2 regions of the Streptomyces sp. NPDC058198 genome follow, and region 2 is predicted to be linked to the other one. Evidence: predicted binding sites of a transcription regulator. Region 2 holds the regulator's gene; the other holds the start of a gene.
What was found. Region 2 encodes HspR, which represses chaperone genes until heat shock. Its sites were predicted from a motif close to TTGAGNNNNNNNNNCTCAA; they were not measured.

Region 1: lon (endopeptidase La) is a predicted target of HspR. The motif match lies at 1,185-1,203, and genes of this name have one in related genera.

What each region holds. Positions count from the first base shown of each region.
Region 1 is NZ_JBHVVP010000003.1:428,202-431,612, forward strand. It holds gene ACFVWW_RS14210 (DUF3626 domain-containing protein) at 1-1,022, opposite strand, end outside; gene lon (endopeptidase La) at 1,226-3,411, shown strand, end outside.
Region 2 is NZ_JBHVVP010000002.1:608,322-611,732, forward strand. It holds gene grpE (nucleotide exchange factor GrpE) at 1-200, shown strand, start outside; gene dnaJ (molecular chaperone DnaJ) at 243-1,433, shown strand; gene ACFVWW_RS11200 (heat shock protein transcriptional repressor HspR) at 1,438-1,890, shown strand; gene ACFVWW_RS11205 (helix-turn-helix transcriptional regulator) at 1,993-2,976, opposite strand; gene ACFVWW_RS11210 (5'-nucleotidase) at 3,158-3,388, shown strand; gene ACFVWW_RS11215 ((2Fe-2S)-binding protein) at 3,385-3,411, shown strand, end outside.

The sequences.
Region 1 (3,411 bases), on a different contig from region 2:
ACGTGCCAGAGCTGCTTGACGTACTGCAGCATCTCGTCCTGCGTCCCCCATTCGGCCCATGCCCCCGGCTCCCGTACGACCGAGGCCGCCGCACGCCCCAGCACCTCGGCGTCGAGCATGCCCGCACGTGCGTACGAGCGACAGACCCGGGCGGCGAGCGGAACCATCATCGGGCCGCGGAACTCCGCGGTCACCTCGTCCGGCGCGAGGACGAATCCGGTGTGCCACTCCACCGCGATGCCGCACCGCCGTGCCATGCCGGTCAGCAGCCGGCCGGTCTCCGTGCCGCGGAACGACGGGTCCAGGACGAGGGCTTCCGCGTCGGCCGCGAGATCGAGGTCGCCGTGGACCTGCGCCTCGATGTATTCGTCGAGCTTCCGGCCCGGATATGCGGCGGCGCCGCCGTCGGCGGGGTCCGCTCCGGTGGCGTACGGCAGCTTCGCGATGACCTCGGCGGCGTCCGGCCGCTCCTCCAGCAGCCCCGCCAGCACACAGCTGAACGCGTCGATGGTGCCCACGTCGGCGGGCGCCGCATGGCTGTCGCCGTGGCAGTACGTCGCGCGGTCGTTGATCTCCGGGCGCAGCCGTACATGACAGGAGCCGAAGCGCGGGGAGGCTCCGTCGGGGTGGCCGTACAGATTGACGGCCCCGTACTTGGGCCGGTCACAGGGCCGGACCCCGGGCGCGTGGTACGCCCCGCCGAACAGCCGCTCCTCCCAGCCGTCCCTGGCCCCGCCGGGGACGGCGGAGCGGCTGCCGTTGGAAAGACCGGTCTCGTACTGGCTGCGATAGCGGCCGTCCCGCGCCATGGACCCGGCGATCGTCGTGCCGTCCGCGAGGAGCCGGTCCGGGTGGAAGTTGAGGGTGATGCGCGCATGCGCACGCATCAGCGCGGTGAGCGCGCCGGCTTCCCGGGCGTCGATCCTGGCGGGACGGGCCTCGGAGCGTGCCACCGCGGTCGTCCGCACATGCTGGAGCGCGGCGCGCTGGGCCGGAGTGAGCGGGGTGCCGGGACCGTTCATCGCGGAAGTATCGAGCGCTCCCACGCGGGCGGCAACTGATATCTCCGTCCGGTATCTCCGTCCGGGGCATGGACGGTGAGGCGTGCGCGTTGCACACCATGCGGCAGCTGCTGATCGCTCAGAGCGAACGGGGCCGGGGGAACATCCGGGGGCTCACATGCATTGAGTCGGTATAGCTCAACTTGACTGCCGAAGGGGAGATCATGGCTGCCACGTCCACACCGCTCACGCTTCCCGTGCTGCCGCTCGACGACGAGGTCGTGCTGCCCGGAATGGTGGTGCCGCTGGACCTGTCCGACACCGAAGTCCGTGCTGCCGTGGAGGCCGCGCAAGCGGCCGCCCGCGCTGACGACGGGGGTACGGGCAAGCCCAAGGTGCTGCTCGTGCCGCGCATCGACGGGACCTACGCCGGCACCGGCGTGCTGGGCACCGTCGAGCAGGTCGGCCGGCTCTCCGACGGCGACCCCGGCGCGCTGATCCGCGGCCGCGGCCGTGTGCGGATCGGCGCCGGTACGACCGGGCCCGGCGCGGCCCTCTGGATCGAGGGGATCAGCGTCGAAGAGATCACGCCCGACCCGCTGCCCGGATCCGTGACCGATCTGATCAAGGAATACAAGGCTCTCGCCACCGACTGGCTCAAGAAGCGCGGGGCCTGGCAGGTCGTGGACCGCGTCCAGCAGATCGACGACGTGTCCACGCTCGCCGACAATTCCGGTTACTCACCGTTCCTCTCCACCGCTCAGAAGGTCGAGCTGCTAGAGACCGCCGACCCGGTGACCCGCCTCAAGCTCGCCACCCAGCAGCTGCGCGAACACCTCGCGGAGCAGGATGTCGCCGAGTCCATCGCCAAGGACGTCCAGGAGGGCGTCGACAAGCAGCAGCGCGAGTTCCTGCTGCGGCGCCAGCTCGAAGCCGTACGCAAGGAACTGCGCGAGATCAACGGCGAGGGCGACGACGACGAGTCCGGCGACTACCGGACCCGCGTCGAGGCCGCCGACCTCCCCGAGAAGGTGCGGGAAGCCGCCCTCAAGGAGGTCGAGAAGCTGGAGCGCTCGTCCGACCAGAGCCCCGAGGGCTCCTGGATCCGCACCTGGCTCGACACCGTGCTCGAACTGCCCTGGAACGAGCGGACCGAGGACGAGTACGACATCAGAGGCGCTCAGGCCGTCCTCGACGCCGAGCACGCGGGCCTGGAGGACGTGAAGGAACGGATCACCGAGTACCTGGCCGTGCGCAAGCGGCGCGCGGACCGTGGCCTCGGTGTGGTCGGCGGCCGTCGCGGCGGCGCCGTGCTGGCCCTGGTCGGCCCGCCCGGCGTCGGCAAGACCTCGCTCGGTGAGAGCGTCGCGCACTCCATGGGCCGGAAGTTCGTCCGCGTCGCGCTCGGCGGTGTCCGGGACGAGGCGGAGATCCGCGGCCACCGGCGTACGTACGTCGGCGCCCTGCCCGGCCGTATCGTGCGGGCGATCAAGGAAGCCGGTTCGATGAACCCGGTCGTCCTGCTCGACGAGATCGACAAGGTCGGCTCCGACTTCCGCGGCGACCCGGCCGCGGCGCTGCTCGAAGTCCTGGACCCCGCGCAGAACCACACCTTCCGCGACCACTACCTGGAGGTGGAGCTCGACCTGTCCGACGTGGTGTTCCTCGCCACGGCGAACGTCCTGGAAGCCATCCCCGAGGCGCTGCTCGACCGTATGGAGCTGGTCAGGCTCGACGGCTACACGGAGGACGAGAAGGTCGTCATCGCCAGGGACCACCTGCTGCCCAGGCAGCTGGAGCGGGCGGGCCTGGAGCCCGGCGAGGTCACCCTGCGGGACGACGCGCTGCGCAAGCTGGCGGGCGAGTACACCCGTGAGGCGGGCGTACGAAACCTGGAGCGTTCCATCGCCCGGCTGCTCCGCAAGGTCGCGGCCGAACACGAACTGGGCGAGCGTGAGCTGCCGTTCACGCTCGGCGCCGACCAGCTGCGCAAGCTGATCGGCCGGCCGCACCATGTGCCCGAGTCCGCCCAGGACCCGGCCGAGCGCCGCACGGCGGTGCCGGGCGTGGCCACGGGCCTCGCGGTCACCGGCGCGGGCGGTGACGTCCTCTACGTCGAGGCGTCGCTCGCCGACCCGGAGACGGGCGGCTCGGGGCTGACCCTGACCGGACAGCTCGGTGACGTGATGAAGGAGTCGGCGCAGATCGCGCTCTCCTTCCTCCGCTCGCGCGGCGCCGAACTGGAGCTGCCGGTCGCCGACCTGAAGGACCGGGGTGTGCACATCCACTTCCCGGCGGGCGCGGTGCCTAAGGACGGCCCGAGCGCGGGCATCACGATGACGACGGCTCTCGCCTCGCTTCTGAGCGGCCGCCTGGTCCGTACGGATGTCGCCATGACCGGCGAGGTCTC
Region 2 (3,411 bases):
ACGAGGCCCTGATGCACTCGTACGCGCCGGATGTCACCGAAACTACGTGCGTCGCGATCCTGCAGCCTGGGTACCGCTTCGGCGAGCGGACGATCAGGCCCGCCCGCGTCGCGGTGGCCGAGCCCCAGCCCGGGGCCCAGCCCAGGGCAGCGGACGAGCAGGCCAAGGACGAGGAGAGCGGTGGCCCGGACGAGGGCTGACGTGGGGACAGGCAGTGAGGGCGGAGAGGAGGGACGTCGGGAATGAGCACCAAGGACTTCGTGGAGAAGGACTACTACAAGGTTCTCGGCGTCCCCAAGGACGCCACCGAGGCCGAGATCAAGAAGGCGTACCGGAAGCTCGCCCGCGAGTTCCACCCGGACGCCAACAAGGGCGACACCAAGGCCGAGGAGCGCTTCAAGCAGATCTCCGAGGCGAATGACATCCTTGGTGACGCCAAGCGGCGCAAGGAGTACGACGAGGCCCGCGCGCTCTTCGGCAACGGCGGGTTCCGGCCCGGTCCCGGTGCCGGGGGCGGCGGTTCCTTCAACTTCGACCTGGGCGACCTCTTCGGTGGCGGCGCCCAGGGCGGGACGCAGACGGGCCAGGGCGCCGGCGGTTTCGGCGGCGGGCTCGGGGACGTCTTCGGAGGGCTCTTCAACCGGGGCGGCGCGGGCACCCGTACTCAGCCGCGCCGGGGCCAGGACATCGAGTCCGAGGTGACGCTCAGCTTCACCGAGGCGGTCGACGGGGCCACGGTCCCGCTGCGGATGTCCAGCCAGGCGCCCTGCAAGGCCTGTTCGGGTACGGGCGACAAGAACGGCACACCGCGGGTCTGCCCGACCTGCGTGGGCACCGGTCAGGTCTCGCGCGGCTCCGGCGGCGGCTTCTCGCTCACCGACCCGTGCGTGGACTGCAAGGGCCGTGGGCTGATCGCTCAGGACCCCTGCGAGGTCTGCAAGGGCAGCGGGCGCGCCAGGTCCTCGCGGACCATGCAGGTCCGTATCCCGGCGGGCGTCAGCGACGGCCAGCGGATCAGGCTGCGGGGCAAGGGCGCTCCCGGTGAGCGCGGCGGCCCCGGAGGCGATCTGTTCGTGGTCGTCCATGTCGACGCCCATCCGGTCTTCGGCCGCAAGGACGACAACCTCACGGTCACCGTGCCCGTCACCTTCGCGGAGGCGGCGCTCGGCGGCGAGGTGAAGGTGCCGACCCTGGGCGGCCCGCCGGTCACGCTGAAGCTGCCGGCCGGGACGCCGAACGGCCGTACGATGCGCGCCCGCGGCAAGGGCGCCGTACGTAAGGACGGCACTCGCGGAGACCTGCTGGTCACCGTCGAGGTCGTCGTTCCCAAGGACCTCGACGCGCCCGCGAGGGACGCGCTGGAGGCCTACCGGAAGGCGACCGCGGACGAGGACCCGCGGGCGGAGCTGTTCCAGGCCGCGAAGGGAGCATGACCCGATGGACAGGGACGGGCGGCGGCGCAATCCGTATCAACTGACCGAAGAGACGCCGGTGTACGTCATCTCGGTGGCTGCCCAGCTCTCGGGGCTGCACCCGCAGACCCTCAGGCAGTACGACCGTCTCGGCCTGGTCTCGCCGGACCGCACGGCGGGCCGTGGACGCCGCTACTCGGCCCGTGACATCGAGCTGCTCCGTCAGGTGCAGCAGCTGTCGCAGGACGAGGGCATCAATCTGGCCGGTATCAAGCGGATCATCGAGCTGGAGAACCAGGTCGCCGCGCTCCAGGCCCGGGTCGCCGAGCTGTCGGCGGCGGTGGAGGGAGCGGCGGCGGCGATGCGGCAGCGCGAGGCGCAGGTGCATGCCTCGTACCGCCGGGATCTGGTGCCGTATCAGGATGTGCAGCAGACGAGCGCGCTGGTCGTGTGGCGGCCCAACCGGCCGGCGGACTGAGAGCGCGTTCAGAGGCCGCAGGAAGGGCTCCCACCGTGCCGGGTGGGGGCCCTTTCCGTGTGCCCGGTGCGCGGGGCTCTCTCGGGCAGGTCGGCGGTCCGGTCAGCGGTCCTGCTCCAGGATTCCCGACTGCGCGACCAGATAGCCGAGTTGCGCGCGGCTGCCGCTGCCGAGGACGGTGGCGAGCTTGGCGATGTGCGCGCGGCAGGTCCGTACGTTCATCCCGAGGCGGCGGGCTATGGCCTCGTCCACGTACCCCTCGACGAGAAGCTTGGCGATGGTCCGCTGGACGCCCGAGATGCCGTCAGGGGTCGGCTCGTACGAAACCTGCTCGGTGAGCGGCGTGGCGCGGCGCCAGAGCTGCTCGAAGACCTTGACCAGATAGGTGACAAGACCGGGGTGGCGCAGCTCCAGTGCCACTTGCTGGTCGTCCCGCGCGGGGATGAACGCGACCGTCTGGTCGCAGATGATGAGCCGCTCGATCAGCTCCTCCAAGGTCCGGATCTCGACCTTGCCGCTGGCTATGCGGTCCACGTAGGCCATGGTCCCCATGGAGTGCCTGACCGTGTGCTGGTAGAGCGTGCGCATGCTGACGCCGCGGTCGATCAGTGGCCGGTCCCGTTCCAGTGCTTGGCTGAGAATGTGCTCGCGCCGGCCGCCGCCGGGCTGAATCGTCAGCATCTCGGTGTGGCACTCGGCCGTGGCCAGGTTGAGCGCGGCGTTGATCCGGTTGAACCCCTCCAGGACGGTGATCGCATGGGTAGGAGCCGGATTCAGGGCGCTGATGGCCATGAATGGCTCAAAGGATTCTGTCAGGTTGATGGAGTGCCGTCTTCGGTCCTGGATCTCCCGTTCGATGGGATGGAGCCGCTGGGCGAGCGCGACGGACGGGGGGACCGGACGAAGCCAGTTCGGGTCGTCCGGATCAGGGTGCAAAAGAGCGAATTCGAGAAGGCATGGAGCCTCCTCGGCCTCCACCCGGGAGATCCGTCCGGCGCTCAGAGCGCTGGCGTAAAGATGCGCCCCCTCGTCGCACAGATCGGTCACCGCATGGGGATGTGTCGGTTTTGAGTTGATTACTGGCAAATCTCCACCCCCCAGGGTCCTGAACGTACAGGAACATGATGCATCGCCCCTGTGGCATTGACGTGCCTGAATGAGCCATCGTCTTGTGACGCGGGGGAGAGGAATCCATCAAGTGAGGACGAAGCCGACTATGTACAAGAGATTGCTTCGCTCGGTGCTTGCCGCTGCTTTCTCCGCAGTCGTGGCTTACGGGGTTCTGGGCGGCGCGGACACCGACTGGGGCATCGCCCCCGAGACCTCCACAACGGAGAGCGGGTGGGGCGGCGCTCAGGCCGACAGCGGCTGGGGCTATACACCGGGCGACAGCGGTTGGGGCATCGCCCAGGCCGCCGGCACGCCGCCGGACAGTGGCTGGGGTAGCGGACCGGCCGACAGCGGCTGGGGAAGCACGCCGGCCGACACAGGCGCATGACTGTCCCGCCGGACGATCGGGTC